Regions from separate parts of the Chryseobacterium sp. RU33C genome, predicted to be linked through region 1. Evidence: riboswitches for the same ligand, from Rfam matches in the RefSeq annotation. Region 1 holds a riboswitch; the other holds the start of a gene.
The links. Region 1 has a riboswitch for thiamine pyrophosphate ahead of thiS (sulfur carrier protein ThiS). Riboswitches for the same ligand answer to the same signal wherever they lie in the genome.
Positions count from the first base shown of each region.

Region 2: it holds a riboswitch for thiamine pyrophosphate, as region 1 does, so the genes downstream of both, pnuC (nicotinamide riboside transporter PnuC) here and thiS (sulfur carrier protein ThiS) in region 1, are expected to answer to the same signal.

Region 1 covers NZ_FTMT01000005.1:127,058-138,898, forward strand. The annotation lists gene BW946_RS06680 (Crp/Fnr family transcriptional regulator) at 1-233, shown strand, start outside; gene panB (3-methyl-2-oxobutanoate hydroxymethyltransferase) at 296-1,111, shown strand; gene BW946_RS06690 (hypothetical protein) at 1,115-1,429, shown strand; gene BW946_RS06695 (RluA family pseudouridine synthase) at 1,441-2,118, shown strand; TPP riboswitch at 2,249-2,345, shown strand; gene thiS (sulfur carrier protein ThiS) at 2,403-2,609, shown strand; gene thiC (phosphomethylpyrimidine synthase ThiC) at 2,635-4,446, shown strand; gene BW946_RS06710 (thiamine phosphate synthase) at 4,443-5,030, shown strand; gene BW946_RS06715 (hydroxymethylpyrimidine/phosphomethylpyrimidine kinase) at 5,006-5,743, shown strand; gene BW946_RS06720 (thiamine phosphate synthase) at 5,748-6,362, shown strand; gene BW946_RS06725 (thiazole synthase) at 6,359-7,135, shown strand; gene thiH (2-iminoacetate synthase ThiH) at 7,145-8,263, shown strand; gene BW946_RS06735 (HesA/MoeB/ThiF family protein) at 8,314-9,021, shown strand; gene BW946_RS06740 (outer membrane beta-barrel protein) at 9,135-11,360, opposite strand; gene BW946_RS06745 (outer membrane beta-barrel family protein) at 11,543-11,841, opposite strand, start outside.
Region 2 covers NZ_FTMT01000022.1:15,406-27,246, reverse strand. The annotation lists gene BW946_RS17155 (TonB-dependent receptor) at 1-2,268, opposite strand, end outside; gene BW946_RS17150 (alpha-ketoglutarate-dependent dioxygenase AlkB family protein) at 2,645-3,256, shown strand; TPP riboswitch at 3,347-3,455, shown strand; gene pnuC (nicotinamide riboside transporter PnuC) at 3,481-4,074, shown strand; gene BW946_RS17140 (acyl-CoA dehydrogenase family protein) at 4,064-5,095, shown strand; gene BW946_RS17135 (NAD(+)--rifampin ADP-ribosyltransferase) at 5,112-5,327, opposite strand; tRNA gene BW946_RS17130 (tRNA-Ala) at 5,417-5,490, opposite strand; gene BW946_RS17120 (hypothetical protein) at 6,030-6,713, opposite strand; gene BW946_RS17115 (hypothetical protein) at 7,096-7,464, shown strand; gene BW946_RS17110 (hypothetical protein) at 7,505-8,143, opposite strand; gene BW946_RS17105 (C40 family peptidase) at 8,297-8,869, shown strand; gene BW946_RS17100 (methyltransferase family protein) at 9,119-9,730, shown strand; gene BW946_RS17095 (2,3,4,5-tetrahydropyridine-2,6-dicarboxylate N-succinyltransferase) at 9,813-10,625, shown strand; gene BW946_RS17090 (glycosyltransferase family 87 protein) at 10,655-11,824, shown strand; gene BW946_RS17085 (glycosyltransferase family 2 protein) at 11,830-11,841, shown strand, end outside.

The DNA of each region.
Region 1 (11,841 bases):
GACTGGCAGAAATTCTTTTGCTGCTGGAACAGAAACTGGGTGTAGATCCTGAAGGCTTTATTAAGATCTCATTAACGAGAGAAGAAATTGCTAATATTATCGGTACTGCTACAGAAAGTGCCATCCGTCTGATCTCCGAATTCAAACAGGACAGTCTGATTGAAGTTGACGGAAGAAATATCAAGATTTTAAATCACGACAAACTCATGAAACTCGGTCACGTAGTTTTATAAATCATACAAAAAACTTAAGTCGGCTCAAGGCCGACTTTTTAACTTTTAAAAATAGATAAATTATGTCTGTTCACTCTGAAATTAAAAAAGTTACGACTGAAACCTTGCGTAAAATGAAATTCGACAAGGAAAAAATAACAATGCTTACCGCCTATGATTTTACCACTGCAAAGATGGTAGATGCAGGTGGAGTAGATGCTATTTTGATTGGAGACTCTGCAGCGAATGTCATGGCTGGTTTTGAAACTACATTGCCTATTACGCTGGATCAAATGATCTATCATGCTCAAAGTGTGGTAAGAGGAACCGACAGAGCTTTGGTGGTAGCAGATTTACCTTTCGGAACTTATCAGAGTAATCCTGAAAAAGCATTGGAATCTGCGGTAAGAATGATGAAGGAAGGTGGAGCGCATGCGGTGAAAATTGAAGGTGGAAAAGAAATTTCAAAGTCTATCAAAAAGATCATCAATGCTGGAATTCCGGTAATGGGACATTTGGGATTAACCCCACAGTCTATCTATAAATTCGGAACGTATAAAGTAAGAGCAAAGGAAGAGGCAGAAGCTGAAAAACTGATTGCTGATGCTCAGCTTTTGGAAGAATTAGGCTGTTTTTCTGTAGTACTGGAAAAAATACCTGCGGAATTGGCGAAAAAAGTAACTGAAAGTATTTCTATTCCTACTATCGGAATCGGTGCCGGAGCAGAGTGTGACGGGCAGGTTTTGGTGTATCATGATATGGTAGGAATGAACAAAGGCTTCAGCCCGAAATTCTTAAGAAGATATCTTGACCTTTATACAGAAATTACAGGAGCAGTTTCTCAATATGTGAAAGATGTGAAAAGTGTAGAGTTTCCCAACGAAAACGAAAGCTATTAATCTATGCAGAATCAACAATCTATTCAGGGAATATTATCTATTGCAGCACTGATTTGTCTTGCTGTAGGATGGTTTAATTTATTCTCTCCGGAAATCAATCATTTACTTTCAAGAAAAGTATTTTATGTGCTGATAGGAGCGAGCTTCTTTATTCAGGCTCCGCTGCTTACGAATAAGAATTTTGTTTATGCTATGTATGCTGCAGCAGCTATCTGTGTATTCGGAGCATTTATTCCGGAAGGCTCAAAACTTTCGGCTGTAAAAACCGTGGGGCTTTTGGCGGGAATTATCCTGTCATTATCCAACAGAAGAAGATAGACTGAAAAAGTATGAAGGAGCAGATTATATATGAAGACAACCATCTTCTGGTGATTAATAAAAAGGTGGGTCAGCTTGTACAGGGCGATAAGACCGGCGATGAATCACTATTAGAATCCATCAAGAATTTTATAAAAATAAGAGATGCTAAGCCGGGAAATGTTTTTCTCGGCTTGGTTCATCGTATAGACCGCCCAACCTCCGGGCTGGTAATCTATGCAAAAACTTCCAAAGCGCTTTCCCGTTTGACACAGATGGTGAAAAATCGTGAAGTGAAAAAGACATACTGGGCAGTTGTGGGAAAAGAAATGATTCCTCAAAGCCAGAGACTGGTTCATTATTTAAAGAAAAACGAAAAGAATAATAAAGCCATTGTTTTTTCTAAAGCTACCGAAGGAGCAAAAGAAGCGATCTTAACTTATAATGTGATTAAGACTCTTGATAATTACCTACTTCTTGAAATTGATCTTGAAACCGGAAGACATCATCAGATAAGAGCGCAATTATCCAAAACAGGAATTCCGATCAAAGGAGATCTGAAATATGGAGCACCACGTTCCAACCCTGACGGAGGAATCAATCTTCATGCAAGAAAACTGGAATTTATTCATCCTGTAACCAAAGAAAATATTGAAATCATAGCTCCTGTTCCGCAGAATGATGCGATCTGGAGAGCTTGTGAAGAATAAATAATAAAAATCTTAAAACGATCAATATAAAATAAGGTCTGTCTCAATTTGAGGCAGACTTTTTACAATACCAGATTTCGAAGGTAGTTTCAAAAAATTTTGCTTATTACAAAATAATGTCTAACTTCGTTGCCAACTTTAGGGGTGTCTGTTACCAACAGACTGAGACTTTACCCTTTGAACCTGATCTGGATCATACCAGCGTAGGGAAAAGTAGATGACTTTTGCTGTACATTCTATTGTACAATAATGGCCATTCCTAAAGTATATGTAAAATATTAGGAATGGAACTTATAATCAACCACACCCGAAAAACATTTGATGTACTTCCCGAAAACCTGGAAGCATTATTGGCTATTGAGTTACCCGGAAATAAGAAAGGTATTGCTGTAGCTCTCAACAATCGCATTATTCCCCTCTCAGTCTGGGCGGAAACCATCCTCAATAACAACGATTCAATTTTAATCATTACTGCCACTCAGGGCGGTTAATTCTCATATTTAATACCCAAAACTTATGGCTCACTCCATTACATGTTCGCCATTTCCGAACTCAAAGAAAATCTATGTTGAAGGAACATTACATCCTATCAATGTAGCCATGCGTGAAATACAGCTTAGTCCGACCAAATTGACCAATGGCGGCTTTGAATATAATGCTCCGGTGACGATTTACGACACTTCAGGACCTTATACCGATGAAAATGCAACTATTGATATTCAGAAAGGACTTCCGAGAATCAGAGAACAATGGATTCTGGACAGAAATGATGTAAATATCCTTGATGGAATTACGTCTGAATATGGAAAGGCACGTTTAGCAGATCCTCGTCTAGACGAATTGAGGTTCTCTTATGATCATAAACCTAAAGTTGCTCAGCAAGGAAAAGAAGTTACACAGCTTTATTATGCAAAACAGGGAATCATTACTCCGGAAATGGAATATGTGGCGATCCGGGAAAATCAAAGAATAGAACAGCTTGATTCTGTATCTAAAGAAATGGCTTTTCAGCATCCGGGACACAGTTTTGGTGCCAATACTCCGAAAAGCAAGATCACTCCGGAATTTGTAAGGGACGAAATTGCTGCCGGAAGAGCCATTATTCCCAATAATATCAACCACCCGGAAAGTGAACCAATGATCATCGGAAGAAATTTCCTGGTGAAAATCAATGCCAATATTGGCAACAGTGCCGTTTCATCCAGTATTGAAGAAGAAGTAGAAAAAGCGGTATGGGCCTGCCGATGGGGCGCTGATACCATTATGGATCTTTCAACCGGAAAAAATATTCACGAAACAAGAGAGTGGATCATCAGAAACAGTCCGGTTCCTATTGGTACGGTTCCTATTTATCAGGCCCTGGAAAAAGTGAAAGGTGTTCCCGAAGACCTGACGTGGGAAATCTTCAGAGATACCCTTATTGAACAGGCAGAGCAGGGAGTTTCCTATTTCACGATCCATGCCGGAGTTCTGTTGAGATATATCCATTTAACAGCAAAAAGAGTGACCGGAATTGTTTCCAGAGGAGGATCTATTATGGCAAAATGGTGTTTATTCCATCATAAAGAAAGTTTCTTATATACTCATTTTGAGGAGATTTGTGAGATCATGAAGAAGTATGATGTAGCTTTCTCTTTAGGAGATGGTCTCCGTCCCGGATCTATTGCAGATGCTAATGATGCCGCTCAGTTTGCAGAACTGGAAACTTTAGGTGAACTCACCAAAATTGCATGGAAGCACAATGTACAGGTAATGATTGAAGGACCAGGCCATGTTCCGATGCACATGATCAAAGAAAATATGGAAAAGCAATTGGAAGAATGCCATGAAGCTCCTTTCTATACTTTAGGGCCGTTAACAACGGATATTGCTCCAGGTTATGATCATATTACTTCAGGAATCGGGGCAGCGATGATTGGTTGGTTTGGTTGTGCCATGCTTTGCTATGTAACACCGAAAGAACATTTAGGTCTTCCGAATAAAGATGATGTAAAAGTTGGGGTAATCACTTATAAACTGGCTGCCCACGCAGCGGATTTAGCAAAAGGTCATCCGGGCGCACAGTACAGAGACAACGCATTAAGTAAAGCCAGGTTTGAATTCAGATGGGAAGATCAGTTTAACCTTTCATTAGATCCAGAGACAGCAAGAGCTTACCATGATGAGACCTTACCGGCGGAAGGTGCGAAAATTGCCCATTTCTGTTCCATGTGCGGACCGAAATTCTGTTCTATGAAAATTACGCAGGAAATTCGTGAATCTGCAGAACAGGGTATGCTGGATAAATCACAGGAATTTATTGAAAAAGGGAAAGAAATCTATATATGATCATCGTTATCACTTCTGAATTGATTATGCCCAGCGAAACTGATAGTATTAACCAAATGTTTCAGGAAGGTCTTGATCTGCTTCACATCCGTAAACCATGGATCAGCCGGAATGAAATGACTGAATTCATCACGCAGATTGATGAAGTTTTTCGTTCACAGTTAGTGCTGCATACGCATTACGACCTGGGGAAGGAATTTACTATTTCAAGATTTCATTTCAGGGAGATTGATCGAAAGGAAGGAACATATAAACCTTTTGCGGAAGAAAATATGATTTCAACTTCGGTACACGATATCGCAACGTACAATACTTTGGAAAAAGAATGGGAATATGCTTTCATAAGTCCGTTCTTTCCAAGTATATCAAAAAAAGGGTATGGATTGAACTCAACCATTAAAGAAGAGATAAAGCATCGGAACAATCAGGACGCAAAATTGATTGCTCTTGGAGGAATTAATCAGGATAATATCCATGAAGTTTTCGAAGCAGGAGCAGATGGAGTGGCCTTATTAGGTGCTGTCTGGGAAAGTGAAGAACCCTTAAAAGTATTCAAAAAATGCAGGAACGTCCTTATGTCATAAGTATCGCAGGCTTCGACCCAAGTGGAGGAGCAGGCTTGTTATCAGACAGTAAAACCTTCGAGCAATCAAAGGTAATGGGACTGGGAGTATGTACAGCATTGACGTTGCAAACCGCTTCCAAATGCTTGAACTTAGAATGGCGGCCTATAGATGAAGTAACCAAAGCAATTCAGCTGTTGATAAAAAACTATACCATTTCAGCCGTGAAAATTGGAATTGTGAAAGATGCAGAATTTCTAAGTAAGATTGTAGAAACGGTTAAAGAAAGCGATTTTGAAGTAAAAATCGTTTGGGATCCCGTTCTGAAAAGCACTTCCGAATTCACATTTTTTGATCCTGAAACACTTCCTCAATTGAAAAATATGATTAATAAGTTGAGTTTAATAACTCCCAATTATAATGAATACAACGTTTTAAAGCAGTATCATCTTTTACCGGATACGTATGAATGTTCATTATTAATCAAAGGAGGGCATAGGGAAGATCGTTTAGGAACAGATACTTTAGTTGAAAATGGAAAAGAAACCCTTTTAGTTCCGGCCGAAAGTAATACGATTTATTTCCCTAAGCATGGTTCCGGCTGTGTTTTATCATCAGCCATAACCGCAGAACTTGCGAAAGGTGAAAACATCGAAACTGCCTGTAGAAATGGGAAATTATACATCGAAAAATTTTTAAAAAGCAATCCCTCTTTATTGGGAACGCATTCATAGAAACATGGAAAAATTACAATACATATCACAAGGAAATACTTTCCGGGAACAGGAACTTTGTGTCCGTAAAGCGCTGGATAACGGGGTTAAATGGGTACAGGTTCGCTGGAAAAATGCTCCTGAAAACGAATTAATCAAACTCTGTGAAATTTCAAAACAGCTTTGTTCAGAATATCAGGCAGTTTGTATCATCAATGATCATGTACAAATAGCCAGAGAAATAGATGCTGACGGTGTTCATTTAGGATTAAACGACAGTGCCGTTAAAGACGCAAGATTGATCTTGGGCGAAAATAAAATGATTGGCGGAACGGCTAATACCCTTTCAGATGTCATTCAGAGAATCAAAGAATCCTGTGATTATATCGGTTTAGGACCATTGAGGTTTACCACAACCAAAGAAAAACTAAGCCCTGTTCTTGGGTTTGAAGGATATCAGCATATCATTGATGGATTAAGGGAAAAATCAATAGATGTCCCTAAGATATTTGCCATCGGAGGCGTTACCCTTGAAGATATTTTACCCTTGCAGGAAATTGGAATTTACGGCATTGCAGTTTCCGGGCTGATCACAAAACAGCCATCAATTATTAATGAACTAAAAAAAGTAATGATATGAGCCATCAGAAATTAGAAATAGCAGGAAGAATTTTTGAATCAAGACTGTTTTTAGGAACAGGAAAATTCGGAAGTATGGGAGATATGGTACAATCTGTTATCGCATCCGAAACCAATATGGTAACAATGGCGCTAAAAAGAATTGATGCGAAATCCAGTGAAGACAGTCTGCTTGATTCATTAAAAGAAACCAACGTTCATCTTCTGCCGAATACTTCCGGAGCGAGAACTGCCAAAGAAGCTGTATTGGCTGCACAATTAGCCAGAGAAGCACTGGAAACGAACTGGGTAAAACTGGAAATTCATCCGGATCCGAAATATTTACTGCCGGACCCTATTGAAACATTATATGCCACGGAAGAACTGGCGAAATTAGGATTTGTTGTAATGCCTTACATTCATGCCGATCCTGTTTTGTGCAAACGTCTGGAAGATGCCGGAACATCAGTGGTAATGCCTTTGGGAGCACCCATCGGGACGAATAAAGGATTAAGAACACAAGACTTTCTGGAAATCATCATCAGTCAGAGTAATGTTCCTGTCGTAGTAGATGCAGGTATCGGTGCGCCATCAGATGCTGCAAAAGCAATGGAAATGGGAGCAGACGCCGTTTTGGTGAATACTGCCATTGCCGTTGCCGGAAACCCGCTGAATATGGCTTTAGCTTTTAAAGAAGGGGTGATTGCCGGAAGAAGAGCCTTTGAATCAGGATTGGGTGTCATTACTAACCATGCTGAAGCTTCAAGTCCGCTGACTTCATTTTTATTTGAATAAATCAGACTTATGAAAAGCTTTAAAGATGTTTTTGAAAACTATCAGTGGGATGAGGTAAAGAATAAGCTTGAAAAAGTAAGCCTGGCTGATGTAAGGTACAGTCTTCAGAAAAAGAATAAAACCCTGGATGATTTCCTTAATCTTCTCTCACCAGCGGCTTCTCAGGAACTTGAGCTGATGGCGAGAATGACGAAGGCACTTACCCAAAAAAGATTTGGAAAAATCATTCAGCTCTATGCTCCGCTGTATCTTAGTAATGAATGTCAGAATATCTGTACCTATTGCGGATTCAGTCTGGACAATCACCTGAAAAGGAAAACACTTTCCGATATGGAGCTGATGATTGAAGCATCAGTACTGAAATCTATGGGAGTGAATCATGTGTTACTGGTAAGCGGGGAAGCCAATAAAATTGTAGGAGTACCTTATTTTCAGAATGCAGTCCGTAAGCTAAAGCCCCATTTTTCCAATATATCCATTGAAGTTCAGCCATTACTGGAAGAAGAATACAAACTGCTACATGAAGAAGGAGTGCATTCCGTTTTAGTATATCAGGAAACCTATCATCAGGATGTCTACAGGGAATATCATCCAAAAGGTAAGAAATCAAACTTTCATTTCCGTCTGGAGACTCCGGATAGAATAGGAAGGGCAGGCATTCATAAAATAGGGCTGGGAGTTCTTCTAGGGCTTGAAGATTGGAGAGTAGACAGTTTTTTTAATGCCTTACACATCGATTATCTCCAGAAACAGTACTGGAAAAGCAAGTTTTCTGTTTCATTTCCCAGGCTCAGACCCGCTGAAGGGATTATTGAACCGAATTTCATTATGGAAGATAAAGACCTTCTTCAGCTCATTTGTGCCTACAGAATCTGGAATGAAGACCTTGAAATCTCCATTTCTACCAGGGAAAATGAAACCTTTAGAAATAATATTGTATCTCTGGGGGCTACAGCGATGAGTGCAGGTTCAAAAACCAATCCCGGAGGCTATGCTGTGGATAAAGAATCTCTGGAACAGTTTGAAACCAGTGATGAACGAAGTATGGAGGAGATTAAAATGATGATTAAAAAAGCAGGTTATGATCCTGTGATGAAAGATTGGGATTCCGTATACAGTGGATTTTAAAATTTTAAACCATTAAGAACTTTTAAAACCTTAATGGTTCAATGATAATTATGAAACAAGACCAGTTTGCACGATACAGCCGGCAGATATTTATCGAAGAAATCGGATTGGAAGGACAAAAGAAAGTCATGTCTTCTAAAGTTCTTGTTATAGGAGCAGGAGGCTTGGGAAGTCCTGTTATTCAATATCTGGCGGCTGCAGGAGTAGGAACTTTAGGTATTGTCGATTTTGACCATGTAGAACTTCATAACCTGAACCGCCAGATCATTCATACTGAAAATAGAGTAGGATTATCCAAAGTGAAAAGCGCAGAAACATTTGTAAAAGAACTCAATCATCAGGTTAAACTGATAGGAATTGAGGAAAAACTCAATGAAGATAATGCCGGAGAAATCATTTCTCAGTATGATATTATTGTTGATGGCTCAGATAACTTCACTACAAGATATCTGGTGAATGATACCTGTGTAGAATTAAAAAAAACTCTGGTTTACGGAAGTATTTTAGGATTTTCAGGGCAAGCTGCTGTTTTTAATCATAACGGAAGTAAAAACTTACGGGATATTTTCCCTGAACCGCCTTTTGATGAGGATGTACCGGATTGTGACAGTCTTGGCGTACTGGGAGCTCTTCCCGGAATGATAGGCAGTATGATGGCGCTGCAGACGTTAAAAATTATCACGGATCTTCCGGTAAATGTCAATCAGCTGACTTTGGTGGATACTTTGAACTGGAGGTTTCAGACGATTGATTTTTGATGTAAATATAAACACTAATATCACTAATATTTTCACCAATAACACCATTTTAATATCAATAGAAAGAGGCAGTAAAAATGATTACTGCCTCTTTCTATTGATCTTGGAAAGGATTATTGTGCCTGCTGCATTACCCCTCCGGTATCTTCTTTTTTAGTCTGGTTCAGGATATTTGGATCCTCTTTTGCCAGTTTATTTCTTGTCGGAATTTTATAGTTGATGGAAAGCCCGAAATTTCGGGTGTCATATTTACTGTAGATCATCACCGGGTTTCCTGACGGCGGATTAGAGCGTACCTGCATCATCTGCCCGTTGAAAATATCATTCGCAAAAACAGAAAGTGTCAGGCGGTTATTCATAAACTTCTTTGTCAGCGTAATATCAAGAGAGTTGTTAAACGGTTTTTCTGCCGTAAAGTAGAAATATCCGGCCTTTGGAGTCAGATAGCTGTAGTTGGCTGTCAGTTTGATGTCCTTAGGTAAAATAATCTGGGTCATGATATTGAAGATCCAGAATCCTTTATTATTCAGATTGTCGATTTCATGTTTCTGATAACCAGCATACAGGTACATGAAATTAATTTTATCAGGATTGAAATTAAATTTCATGATTTCACTAAACGGCTTGCTGAAAATCATAAAAGGAACAGGTAATCCCACGTTGAAATTGTGAATTTTCATATTCGAAATATTCACTTGCTCGTTGAATAGTTTTCTTCCGTCTTTTCGGATGATCTGTGCCACCTGGTTGCTTGCTGAACTTACGCTATATCCGATGAATGCATAATCAAAAGCTGAAATTTTCAGCTCATAATTATCAAAAATAGTAGGCTGTAGATTCGGGTTACCGTTTACTTCCGTACTTGGTCCGGAGAATGTTACGTTGTTTGGATTCAGAGCAGAAATACTTGGCAGGCTGATTTTCCTGTTGTAATTCGCAGCAATATAAACCTGATTCATCATGTTATATTGTACACTTGCATTCGGGAAAAATTTAAACTTATTGAATGGAATCAAATCAGCTTCAACCACCTTTTTATCTTTAATATATCTTGTTACGCCGGATATATCATAGTTTTCAGCACGGGTGCCCAAAGTGAAATCAAACTTTTTCAGTTTAGCCTGAAACTCCAAGTAGGTTGAAGCAGTCTGTCTCTGATATTCAAGATTAGTCAGTCCAAAGCTTTCCGTGTCATAGTCCTGTCTTTCATACAATCCTCCAAAGCTTACCTTTCCGCCATCAAGAAGCTTGATAGGCTGGGCATAATCTACTTTAAGATTCGCAATATTCATTACAGATTTATTGTTCAGAATATCTTTTAATCCATTGGTAGGGCTATCGAGAGGTTCATTGGGATAAGCTACAAATGTTCCATCTTGAAAATAATTATCCTGAGAAAACTTGCTGTCTGATCTTGTATAGCCAAACTGAAAGTCCAGTTTTTGAGATTTGTCAGCAAAACGCTTCTGATACGTTACAACGGCTTCCTGTCTCAAATTATTGGTATGCGCAACATCGGAAGAAGTATAAAAAGCTTCTTTTAAATCCTCCGGATTTCTCTTGAAAGGCAAATCTCCATGGCCATTACTTAAAGTATAGTTGTCGTTATTGTTATGATAAATATCGTAGTTTAATAATAATCTGTCCTGACCAAGATCAAAAGTCAATCCGGATTTTGCAAAATATCCACGGCCGTATCTGTCAGTATGGCTGTTCAAAAGCTCATCCTGCTGGCCGTTAAGCATACTTTCACGGTAATTTTGTCCCACATTCAGCTGCCATCCGAAATATTTATTTCTGGCGTTTAAGTTAACAGAGTTTGTGGTTCTGCTTCTGTATTTATCATAATTCGTGAAAGAATAATTTCCAGAATAAGTAGCAGTTAAATATTTATTAGCGTTTTTGTTGGTGATGATATTCATGATTGCACCTCCGGAAGTTGCCGGAAACTCAGCACCTGGCTGGGTGATTACTTCAATTCTTTCTACAGAATTGGCAGGCATTCCTTCCAGAAAGGAGTTTAATTCATTGGATGTGATGTTCAAAGGTCTTCCGTTCAAATACACTTCCAGCATTTTACCCTGATACATCATTCCTGCGATGTCCGTAGATACAAGCCCTGGAAGTTTTTTAATTCCTTCCAGAACGTTTCCGTTATTCAGCTGAGGTTGCTCGGAAAAGTCAAAAATAGTACGGTCTGCCTTTTGTTCAACTGCTTTTTTAGTTTTGGTGATGACAATACCTTCAATTTGTTTCTCTTTAGAAGTTGTATTGCTCTTTTCCTGAGAGAAAACCAGCGTAGAACTTACCAGAGATAAAGTGAATATAGTTTTTTTCATAATGTTTTTACTACTATTCGGTTAGACGATGAAAAACAAATTTTGTTACAATCAGCACAGTAATTTTTTTATTTCAATGAAGAAAATTCAATAAAATCATATTCTGCAGAAGAAGTAAAAAGCCTTTTTAATAATGCCGAATGGCCATTCCCTGTAATAACAGGAATTCTTGCTATAAGTTATTATTGTGCTCGATCTTTTTCTTCAAAATTAATCGCTCTTTTGTTCGATTTCACTTTTTGATTCCCAAAATTGTAGGTGATACTGAGTGTCATTCTTCGTGCATCCCAATAGTTATTGAATGATTGTGTATTATCTGTAAAATACATATCTGCTTTAAAGCCGGATTGTTTAAAAATATCACTCATTGAAAGATTGACCTGCAGGGCTTTTTCCACAAAGCTCATTTTTAGTCCCGCATCAAAACTTGCTCTGCCTTTGATGGAAGCGGAGCCGTCTCTCGAGGGAAGATTATGCCAGT
Region 2 (11,841 bases), on a different contig from region 1:
ATAAAGCTTGTCATAATATTCCCAGTTGGCATCAATGCTGAAAGCTTTGGTGATATTGTAATCCGCTCCGATGCTTGCTGTTGTCTGGGCTGCATCTCCAACCTTCAGGTCTTTGATATTGATTGTTCCTGTAGCTCCTGTGATTTCCTGGTTGTTCTGAACATCAAGGATGTTGAAGTTGGCATTTCCTTTATACTTCCAGTTACCCAATGATACCATTCCTCTCAGTCTAAGGTTAGCCAAAGGTCTTGCCTTTGCTTCCAGCTCGATTCCCTGGTGGAGCTGGCCTACATTCAGTGCATTGTAGAAATAAGCATTTCCAAGACTTAGCTGGGAGAATTTAGCAACATCTGCTGCCGTAGCATTGAACGTTCTGGAAATAAACCGGTCGTCCCACTGTGTTCTGTAAGCGTTGATATTCACATCGATATAACGCGATTTGAAACCATATCCTAATTCCACAGAGAAGATTCTTTCATTCTTTGCATCGTTATAAATATTCTGGTTTGAAGGGAATAAAGCGTTGAATAACGGCTGTCTTGAAATTACCCCTGTATTGAAAAATACATTATGGTGATCATCTATATTATAATTCGCACCTCCTTTTACAATATAACCTGTTTTGTGATACCATTTTGTCTCCTGATTTCCCGGAGTATATAACATATAGTCTCTTCTCTTGTAATATTGCTCAGAAACAGACCCCTGAACAGATGCACTTAGTTTTTCAGAGCTGTATTCTACCATTCCATAGATCCCGGCCCATTTTACCAGACCTTCGTTGTGGATAGATACCTTCTGAGCATCTTTTAGCTTGGTAAGCGGTTCCGGTTTTACGGTTTGATTGATATAGTAACCTTTTGGAGCATTGGCTGTACCAGTAACAAATAATGCATCTGATCCTAACATGTCAGTTACAATATCATATAATGCTCCTTTGTATGTTTTAAGATCAATACCTCCGTTAAAAGTCCAGTTATTTTTTTTATAATTAAGATCTGCAATCACACCATACCAGTCATGAGCATTGATACTTTGCTTTCTCACGATACCGCTGGTTCCGTTAAGGGTAGATACATACTGTCCGTTATAATCACCAGGAGAGCCAGCAGGTGCTGTAAAGGTAGATTTCTGGAAGTTATTTCCATTATAATCGGTTACCATACCGCCTCTGTTATAACGATAAATCATATCCCAGTTGATGGTACCATCTCCGCCAGCGCCATAATTCATGAAGTTCATGGTTTGTCCGGCTGCATTTTTGATAGAACCATTAAGTCCTGTTCCTCCGCCGCCACGTCCCCATGAGCCATAAAGAACGGTAGATAACTTCAGATTGTCATTCATCGTCCAGTCCCAGTTCAGGGATGCAATAGGCTTATGATAGAAGTTAGGTGCTAAATTGAATTGAGAGCCATTCAGCATTCCTGTTTGAGGATTGTATCTTCTTCCGTAGGTTTCAAACTGTTGCAGCGTTGCTACGTTTGCTCCGGTTGCCGAAGATCTTCTCGTATCATGTACCTGTGGTGCTCCGGTAGCGATTAAATTGAACGCATGCTTTTCATTAGGCTTAAACCCTGTAGAGAAAAACCATGAGTAACCTTCTCCTTTTGTTCCATTGATGTATCCGTCACCTTGCCAGCGGGAAAGTAATACGGTTGTTCCCCATTTGTTTTTTAAACCGGAAGAGTACATTGCAGATATTCTGGAGTAGTTATCATTACCAACTTCTCCTTTAATCATTGCTTTCTGCTCAGAATCCGTAGCTTTGGTTACAATATTGATGGTTCCTCCTACAGAAGGAACAACAAATTTAGAAGCTCCCAAACCTCTCTGGATCTGAATATTGCTTGCAATATCAGCCAATCCTGTCCAGTTTGACCAATACACCGTACCTCCCTGCATGTCATTCACCGGCTGCCCGTTGATAATCACTGCAATATTTGCCCCGTCAAAGCCTCTCATGTTAATTCTGCTGTCTCCGAATCCTCCACCTACTTTGGTAACGTAAACGGATGGGGTAGACTTCATAATTTCAGGGAATTCTCTGTTTCCCAGTTTTTCCTGAATTTCTGCTGCCTTAATATTGGAAACTGCAACAGGAGTTTTTCTTTCTTTGGCTGTTTGGGAAAGGTTTCTACCCACCAACATCACCTCATCAATAGATTTAGATTTCTCTAAAGAATCCTTCGTACTCTGCCCATAATATAAGGCTGCCGTAGGTAATACAAGCGCTATAATTAGTCGCTTTTTAAAAATAATGCTCATGAAATAAACTAGCGTTTTTGAATTTAAGGCTGCAAAGATGAATAATTATTTTTGAATTAAGTATTAAATCTTAACGAAGTGATTTCCTATTGTATGTGTATAATGCATTATTACTGATTTTTTTGAGCATATTAATTATTTCAGATCTTTAATTTACAATTTGTTATAAAAGTGAATTATGCAAAAAAGAGTATTGTTTTTAACGAATAAAAATAATGATGCAATTCATCTGAAAGTCCACCAGAAAGTATTTTTTTCTAATGACATTTAGGGTTTGATTTATTTTGTATCATTATTTATATATTTGCAGATATTATTTGTATCAGGTTTTTTACTCAAATAACATAAGCCTTTCTTTTATTTAAATAAATAAAAAATGACTCAGCTCAGTTTGTTCCATTCAGAAGATTTATATGAATTTCCGAAAGAGCTTCTGGAATACAAAGCGCATTTTCTGAATCAGGATGAAGCGGATGATCTTAAAAACCATCTGCTTGAAACAGTACCCTGGAAACAGCGTACTCAGAAAATGTATGATAAAACGGTTCTTACACCACGCTTAACAGCCTGGTATGGTGATCCTAAAACGGATTATCCATCAGGAAATGGTGAAGTAGACAATAACCTCTGGACCCCTGAACTGTTTTCTTTAAAAGAAAGGATAGAAGAAACATTCGGTTATAAGTTCAATTCTGTATTGCTGAATCTTTACAGAGATCATAATGATTCTGTTGCCTGGCACAGAGATAAAGAAAGCAGATACGGAAAACGTCCTGTGATTGCATCAGTAAGTTTAGGGCAGACCAGAAACTTTGATTTCAGAAAAAAAGACCATCATCCGAGTAAATACAGCCTGCCGCTTCCTCACGGTTCATTATTGATTATGAAAGGAGATCTTCAGGAAAACTGGGAACATAGGATTGCTAAGTCTGTAATCTCTATGAAGGAGCGTATTAATCTTACATTCCGGTTAGTTTGTAAAGAATAAAATACTTATTGTAATGGATGAGTTAGGATATTCCATTTCAAAATAAAAAGACTGAAGTCCTTTCTTTTTCCACAAAAAAACTGCACCTTTGCCCCAACAATGGGGTGCTACAGATAAAAGTGGCTGAGATGATACCCAGGAATATACTTCCACACCTGATCCGGATAATGCCGGTGTAGGGATTGATTATTTATCATCTCATCATTTGATTTCTAATAATTAATATGATGCAGGACATTTTAAAACAAATTACCTTACCGGAATGGTTTGGAGTCTTATTTTCAGTCATTCAGGTTTTACTGGCCCGTAAAAACAATGTTAACAACTATCTTTTCGGAATTGCAGGCATTCTACTTACGCTGTATGTGATGCTTACTTCAAAGCTTTATGCTGAATTTACCTTAAATCTTTATTATCTGATTATGAGTATGTACGGATGGCTGTACTGGAAATTCGGGAAACAGAAATCCGAAATGGAAATCTCCATTACCACCACCACAGAAAAATGGATTACAGGAGGAATTGTTCTGGGAACGTTTATCTTATTCTGGTCTTTTCTTACTTATTTTACCGATTCGGATGTTCCTGTTTGGGATTCTCTGGTGAGTGCTTTTGCCTGGGCAGGAATGTGGCTCATGGCAAGAAGAAAAATTGAAAACTGGGTGATACTGAATGTCAGTAATATCATTTCCATCCCTTTGATGATTCATAAAGAATTATATCTATATGCTGTTTTAACGTCGTTTTTATTTTTAGTAGCGATTTCCGGATATATAGAATGGCAAAAAATTATTAAATCCAAAGCCAATGCTGAGTAGTAAAGAGATCAGACACGAACTTCATGGAGCTTCTCTAATTTCTGGTGAGGTAATACAATATATTCATGAGGAAGGATTACTTAAAATCTGGGTTCCCAAAAAATATGGAGGACTCGGCTATCGTTTTGAAGAAGGACTTAAAGCATTATTTGGCTGGGCTGAAACCGATGGAAGTTTCGGCTGGATGCTGACGCTTTGTGCAGGAGCGAATTATTTTTCCAGAAATATCAAACCAGAAGTAGCTCAGTTACTCTTTACCCATTCTGAAACCTGCTTTGGCGGAAGCGGAATGATTGGCGGAACTGCAGAAAAAAAAGATAACGGCAACTATTTGATAAACGGTTTATGGAATTTTGCAACAGGAGCACCTCATCTGACCCATTTTACATTAAATGCCAAGGTTACGGAAAACGGGAAGCCTATAATGGATAAAGACGGTAAGGAGACTATTCACTCATTCATTATTCCAAAGGAGCAGGCTCAGATTATCCCCAACTGGAAGTCTATGGGGATGAAAGCCAGCGGAACCTATTCGTTCACCATTGAAAATGTCATTGTAAGCGAAGATTACAGTTTTGTTTATGATACTTTTTTCACGAATGATATTCTAGACAGTATTCCTTTTCGGGTTTTTGCGGATCTGACGCTATTGGTCAATTATCTGGGAATGGCTTCTCATTTTATTGAAGAAGCAGAATGTATTCGTCCTGGGATCAATTTCAAAAATTTTGCAGAATCTGTTGAAAAGAATTTGGATAAAGTATTATATATTGCCAGAGAAGTAGAAAATATACTTGATGATCAGAAAGAAATTTCTGAGGATAAACAAAACGAGATTCATGAATATGGGGTAGAGCTGGTCCACAAATTATCCCATCATATCCTTACTGCTTATACACAGCTTGGAATCCGTGCTACAGATCCTTATTCTGCAGTTTATCAGGTGTTCTGTGACTATTTTACAGCGGCAATGCATTCCAATTTCAGACCTTCTGCTGATGCTCTTGATTTTTCTTTCTGAGCAGTGAATATTTCTGCTAAAGTCGGGTGATTTCTCTGGTCATTTTCAAAGGCACCTGAGAACGATAAGACTGCCTTGGGTTTCCAGGAAATTTTTTATCTGTAACATTGGGATGATTTTCGAAATTTTCTGTTGGTTCTGCAATAAGCAGCTTTACAGACATTTCTTTCTCTTCAAAGTTCATCCCTTGCAGACAAAGCTTGATCACAGGATTAAAAGAGATAAACTCTATGCTTTTTTTATACTATTGGAATTGTAGAATTTAAAAAAACAAACTTTGATAAAAAAAGAGCTGTAATTCAATGTGTTACAGCTCTTTTGTGGAGAATACGGGATTCGAACCCGTGACCTTTTGACTGCCAGTCAAACGCGCTAGCCAACTGCGCCAATCCCCCGTCTTTATTTTAAAGTGGTACAAAAGTAAGTATTTAATTGATATTTACAAATATTTTGTAGTTTTTATTGAATTGAATTAAAGGGGAAATACGCTCAGCGCAGTAAAAGTAACCATTTTCAATTGAATAACTTCTCAATTAATCCTATTCTTGTGTGAAATTATATTACAATCATGTAACTCTATACGGGAAGATTACTTCTATGGGATAGTACTATTACAGAACAGAGAAGCGCCCGAAGATTTTCAAAATTTCATAAAACCCCGGAAAATAGTAACGGAGACATTATCAATTTTTTTTAGTCTCTCGGTTGAACGTTTTCTATTGGATCTTTTTGATGCATTTATTTTTTCTTCTATGATTTTAATTTTCTGAAAAGAAAAAGCAATATTAAACAATAGCCCCTTAATTAGGGCTAACCTTTTATAGTTCTTTTTACTTCCTCCAGGAATTCCAACCGAATAAACTGGATTTGAAAAAAATAAAAACAGCCGCAATGAAAATATTGGGGCTGTCTTTTTGAAATCAAATATCAACTATTATAAAGATCTGGAGCGGGCAATATTAATAAGGTATACAAGGTGTGCGTACATGCTTCGCTTTACAGACTCTACTTTTATATCTCCGGTACTCTGGTTAATAGTAGTTACCAGATCTGTATTACATTGACCAGCAAAGTTTCCGTTTCCTAGGTAGTTGGCTGTATTGGTACTTGGATATGAGATTCTGGGATAGTCAGGTGCCGTTTGGTTAGCAACAGGAGCTGTGCCGGTAAAACCTTTATTATCAACATATCGGGCAGTCCAGGTGCCTAGAAACTGTCCGTTGCCGGTATTGATACCTTGTCCCACAATAATTTGAGTATCTACAGGACTGGTGAACCCAGCACAAGAGGAGTAATGGTTTACAGAAACGGTACAGGAAGAAGCATTGTCACCAGGTTGAAAGCATTTTCCTTCGTATACAGTGGATCTTTGTTCATTGGAAGAGGTTGATGTGTTTAGTATAGCCTTTGGCGCAAAAATTTCTTCTGGAGAAATAAGAGTTAAAACTCCCTGTGCATCTGCTGCAACAATTTTTTTTTCAGCATTTGAAAGTCCTCTTACTCTTACCAGGCCATTTACATCCAAAGTATGGCTCGGAGTAGATGTATTAATCCCAACTTGCGCTTTTGAGCTGCTACAAATAACAAATGCTGCTAAAAATAGTGTTTTTGTTTTCATGTAAATTTTTAAAAGTTTATTTTTTCACTAAGTTAAGAAATATCTTTAAAATAGAAATAAAAATAGCTTTAAATCAAATATTAATATAATTATAAACGAATATTGAGCTCATTACTATTATTTTTTAACCATATTTTTAGAATAAGTCAAATTTATAGACCTTGTATTTGTTTGAAAAATATTTGTATTTTAGCCAAAATATGTTGTTTTTTAATAAACATATTGGATGCTGATTAAAATTCAGATAATCTGAATAAAAAAATTAGTAGATTTGCACGGAACAAAAAAATAATAAATATTAAGAAACATTCTCTGTAACTGGATTTTTAGGAAGAAAGCGCAGGAGAATAACAGGATTTTATGTTATAAAACTACTGAAACTATGAAGAAACTTTTTTTACTTTTATTAACAGCGTTTTTATTTATCGGGTGCAGCTCTGATGATGATACTATTTATGATTATGTAGGAACATGGTCTGGTTCTTATGAAGGAGCAGATAAAGGAGTTTGGAATTTTGTGGTAGATGAGAGCGGCAAAGTAGTAGGGACAATGCATTCCGATGTGAATAATGAAAACTACAGTATTACCGGAAATTTAAGTGAGACAGGAGATCTTAACGCCAGAGTAGGGCTTCCTTCACAAGGAGATTTCAAAGGAACGTTAACGAAAGAAAAAAAAGGAAACGGAAATTGGTCCAACTCACTTCCAATACCTGCAATATCAGGAAGCTGGAAAGGAGAAAAGAAATAAAACAAGAAAGTCTGCAGAATCTACTGCAGACTTTTTTTATTTAAACAAATCCTATATGGGTAACCTTGTCATTTTCATTCTTTAATGTTACAAAATAGAGCAAAAGATCATTATCGGAAAAGTATTTTTTAAAAGACTTATCTTGTTGCTGATTCCAGCGGATTATTTCCTTACTACTTTCGATACTATAATTTTCAGAATCCAGTTTTAAAGTTAAAATCACTCCATGGTCTGATGTACAATGATCATTTTTATACAGAACATGATCTTTCATTGTTACACCATCAGAAAGATTATTAATTGCACCCCATTGAAATTCTCTCAGAATTTTTCTTCCTTCTTCAGTCTTTAAACCATTTTCAACCGTTCTTTTTCCTCTTTCAGAAAGTGTATCTAAATCTTTAATGATCGTCATTACCTTTGCAAACTTCTGGTAGAGGAGGGGATCACCTGCTTCTTTAATATATACTTCCAGGCTTTTCCTGATAATTTTCCCCATTCTGGAACAGTGGCCGAATTCAGAACTGTTCTGTCTCACTTTCTCATACGAAGGATTTTTTTTAAAGGCAGCTTTATTGAACCCGCTTTTCTTCCGAACCACATTTTTGCCATTCAGAGTATAAAATACCAGATCTCCCACCGCTCCGGTGATCTTGATTACACTTTCATAGGTTGCCATATCTTGAAAATAGAAATCAAATATACCAATAAATAATGAAAATCAAAATTTTAACTTATGTTTATCATATAGTTGTAGTATAGTTATTTTATAATTAAAATATAAAATGTATATTTGTGTATGTTTTGTTAATTAATTATAAATCAGAAGAGTATGGAAACGGGATTATTTGAACAAAAAATGAACATAAAGCAGATTGTTGCGGTATTAGCAGCTTCAGTCTTTGTAGTATCCTGCGGATCCTCGAAAAGTGCTTCAGGAAGTAAAAAATCAAATACGAAAACCATTGCAAAAACCGAAAATCTCAGAAAGCTGGATTCCAAATTTAATGGTAGTGTTTCCAGATCAATCAATGATATTCTGAAAGATGCAGAAAAGTATATCGGGACACCTTATAAATTCGGAGGCAATACTTCGTCAGGATTCGACTGTTCGGGATTTACGGTAAAAGTATTTGAAGAAAATGATTTTAATCTTCCCAGAAGATCTTCTGATCAGGCCGAAGCCGGAAAGAATATTGATATAAGAGACGTAAAACCTGGTGATCTGTTGTTTTTTGCAACAGCCGGAGGAAGCAGAGTATCTCACGTGGGAATTGTTCATGATATTGGTCCTGACGGAGAAGTGAAATTTATTCATGCTTCTACCTCAAAAGGTGTGATCATCTCATCCCTGAACGAAAAATACTGGAATAAGGCCTATCTTCATGCTCAAAGAGTTTTGTAAATATTCTATCAATAGAAATGGGCTTTAGCCCGTTTAATCGAAAAAAAGAAATCAACCGGCTTTAGCCAAAACTTATATCATCATCTTCTTTAAACCACCCGTCAAAAATTCTTTGAATTTTCATCACTTCCGGAGGATAGGAATTTCTAAGCTTACAATTGCAAATTTCATCAATTCCAATAAAGTCCCCAATCATTGCAATAGCATTGCATAACAAAACTTAGCAAATTTGCCCAAAACTATTATCATATGGCAGATTTTATCAGATTTTTTATCCCTTTTTACTTCATCATTTTCTTTTTGGTCTCATTTGTTGGCATTAGCTACAAAGTGGCTAAACAAATTGGAAAAAATCCTGACGTTCTTCCTAAAGATGATTCCGCATACGGACTTGTGGGATTGTATTTTAAGCTGATTTTATTTGCTTTGTTTATCTATACAATGCTACTTTTATTTTTTCCGAAAGAAATTTTCTCTGCTTTTAAAATCAATGTGCTGGAATATGATATTTTTCAGTACACAGGAATTATATCAATGATTTTTGCATTGATTTGGGTGATCATAGCCCAGTTACAAATGAAAAACTCATGGAGGATTGGAATTGATAACTCAGCAAAAACAGAACTGGTAACTCACGGATTATTCAGATTTTCAAGAAATCCCATATTTCTGGGAATGACCATCAGTCTTATTGGATTTTTCCTTGCTTTCCCTACTGTAATTGCTTTTGCTTTTCTTCTGACGGGAAATATTTTAATGCAGATTCAGATCAGGCTTGAAGAAGAGTTCCTTCTAAAGGAACACGGAGAAATTTACAAGACCTATAAAAAGACCGTGAAGCGTATGTTCACCTTTTATTAAAACACAATGTTAAAAACAGTTTTGCTGAACTTTTTTGTATCTTTGGGCAGTATAATTTTTCAAACTAATTTAAATAAGAAACATGTCATTACAACAAACTATTGAAAATATCTGGGACAACAGAGAATTATTGCAGAATGAAGACAGCCAGAAGGCAATCAGAGAAGTTATTTCTTTAGTTGATAAAGGGGAACTTCGTACTGCAGAACCTACAGAAAACGGATGGCAGGTAAATGAATGGGTGAAAAAAGCTGTAGTAATGTATTTTCCGATCCAGAAAATGGAAACGATTGAAGTAGGTCCGTTTGAATTTCATGATAAAATGCCTTTGAAGAGAGGTTATGCTGAAAAAGGGGTGAGAGTTGTACCACATGCAGTAGCGAGAGAAGGAGCTTACATTGCTCCGGGTGTAATTATGATGCCTTCTTATGTGAATATTGGTGCTTATGTAGATTCGGGAACAATGGTAGATACCTGGGCTACAGTAGGAAGCTGTGCACAGATCGGTAAAAACGTTCACCTGAGTGGTGGTGTTGGTATTGGGGGTGTATTGGAACCTTTACAGGCTGCTCCGGTAATCATTGAAGATGACTGCTTTATCGGTTCAAGATGTATCGTTGTAGAAGGAGTTCACGTAGAAAAAGAAGCCGTATTGGGTGCCAATGTAGTATTAACCGCTTCTACAAAAATTATCGACGTTACAGGAGATACTCCTGTTGAAATCAAAGGAAGAGTTCCTGCACGTTCAGTAGTAATCCCTGGAAGCTATACAAAACAGTATCCTGCTGGAGAATATCAGGTTCCATGTGCACTGATCATCGGTCAGAGAAAAGAATCTACCGATAAGAAGACATCTCTGAATGATGCACTGAGAGATAATAATGTAGCGGTGTAAGATTACTATTTTAATCTAATACAACAATCTTGAAAGAAAAATTTCTTAAAATATTATTAAACCCTAAATACATATTTGGGGTTTATCTTATTATATCCGTTGTTACAGCAATTTCCAAATACCTGAGAGGAGATTATGCGATTAATAATTATCTGATTTTTAAAAATGTATTCTTTAATACGATTCATCAGAAAAACCTGTTTATCCATTATCCTGATCTTTATTTTGATCTGAACCATTATGGGGTATTTTTCAGTGCGTTGATTGCTCCATTTGCCATGATGCCGGATTGGCTTGGAATTTCACTTTGGAATATTGCCAATACTTTCATCTTTATCTACGGAATTTATAAACTGCCCTTTTCAGACAGCAAAAAAGCAATCTTTGGTTTGCTTTGTCTTCAGGAATATATTACTGCTGCTTTAAGTCTGCAGTTCAATGTAGCACTCACAGGTCTTTTGCTGTTGTCTGCAGTGTATATTTACGAAAGAAAAGAAGTAAAATCTGTAACTGCAATTTTAATAGGAATATTCGTGAAAATCTACGGAATTGTAGGATTGACACAGTTTTTCTTTATTAAAAACAAAACCAAATTTATTCTTTCAGGAGTTGCTATTGCTCTATTGTTTTTCGTCCTTCCGATGGCCTATTCAAGTCCACAGTTTGTGATTCAGTGTTATTCAGACTGGTTTCAGTCTATTGTAGAGAAGAATAATGAAAATCAGGTGCTGGGAAATATGCAGGACATCTCTTTGATGGGATTTGTAAGAAGAATTTTAGGAGATGCATCCATTTCAAATCTTGTATTTTTAGCAGGCGGATTACCGCTTTTTGCTTTGCCATACATCAGAATTAAGCAATATAAGCACTATGCTTTCCAACTGATGATTCTGGCTTCCACATTACTGTTTTTAGTATTGTTCAGCTCCAGTTCAGAATCTCCAACCTATATTATTGCGGTGGTAGGAGTGCTGATCTGGTTTTTCCTTCAGAAAGAAAGAACACCATTCATTATTGGATTACTGGTTTTTGTTATTATTTTCACATGTTTCTCCACTTCGGATCTGTTCCCGAAATTTGTAAAAGAGAATTATATCATCAAATATTCATTAAAAGCCGTACCTTGTATTGTAATCTGGTTGAGAGTAACTTATGAACTTCTGACTAAAGATTTTGAGAAAAATTACAGCCTGAATTAATACATATGAAGAAAATT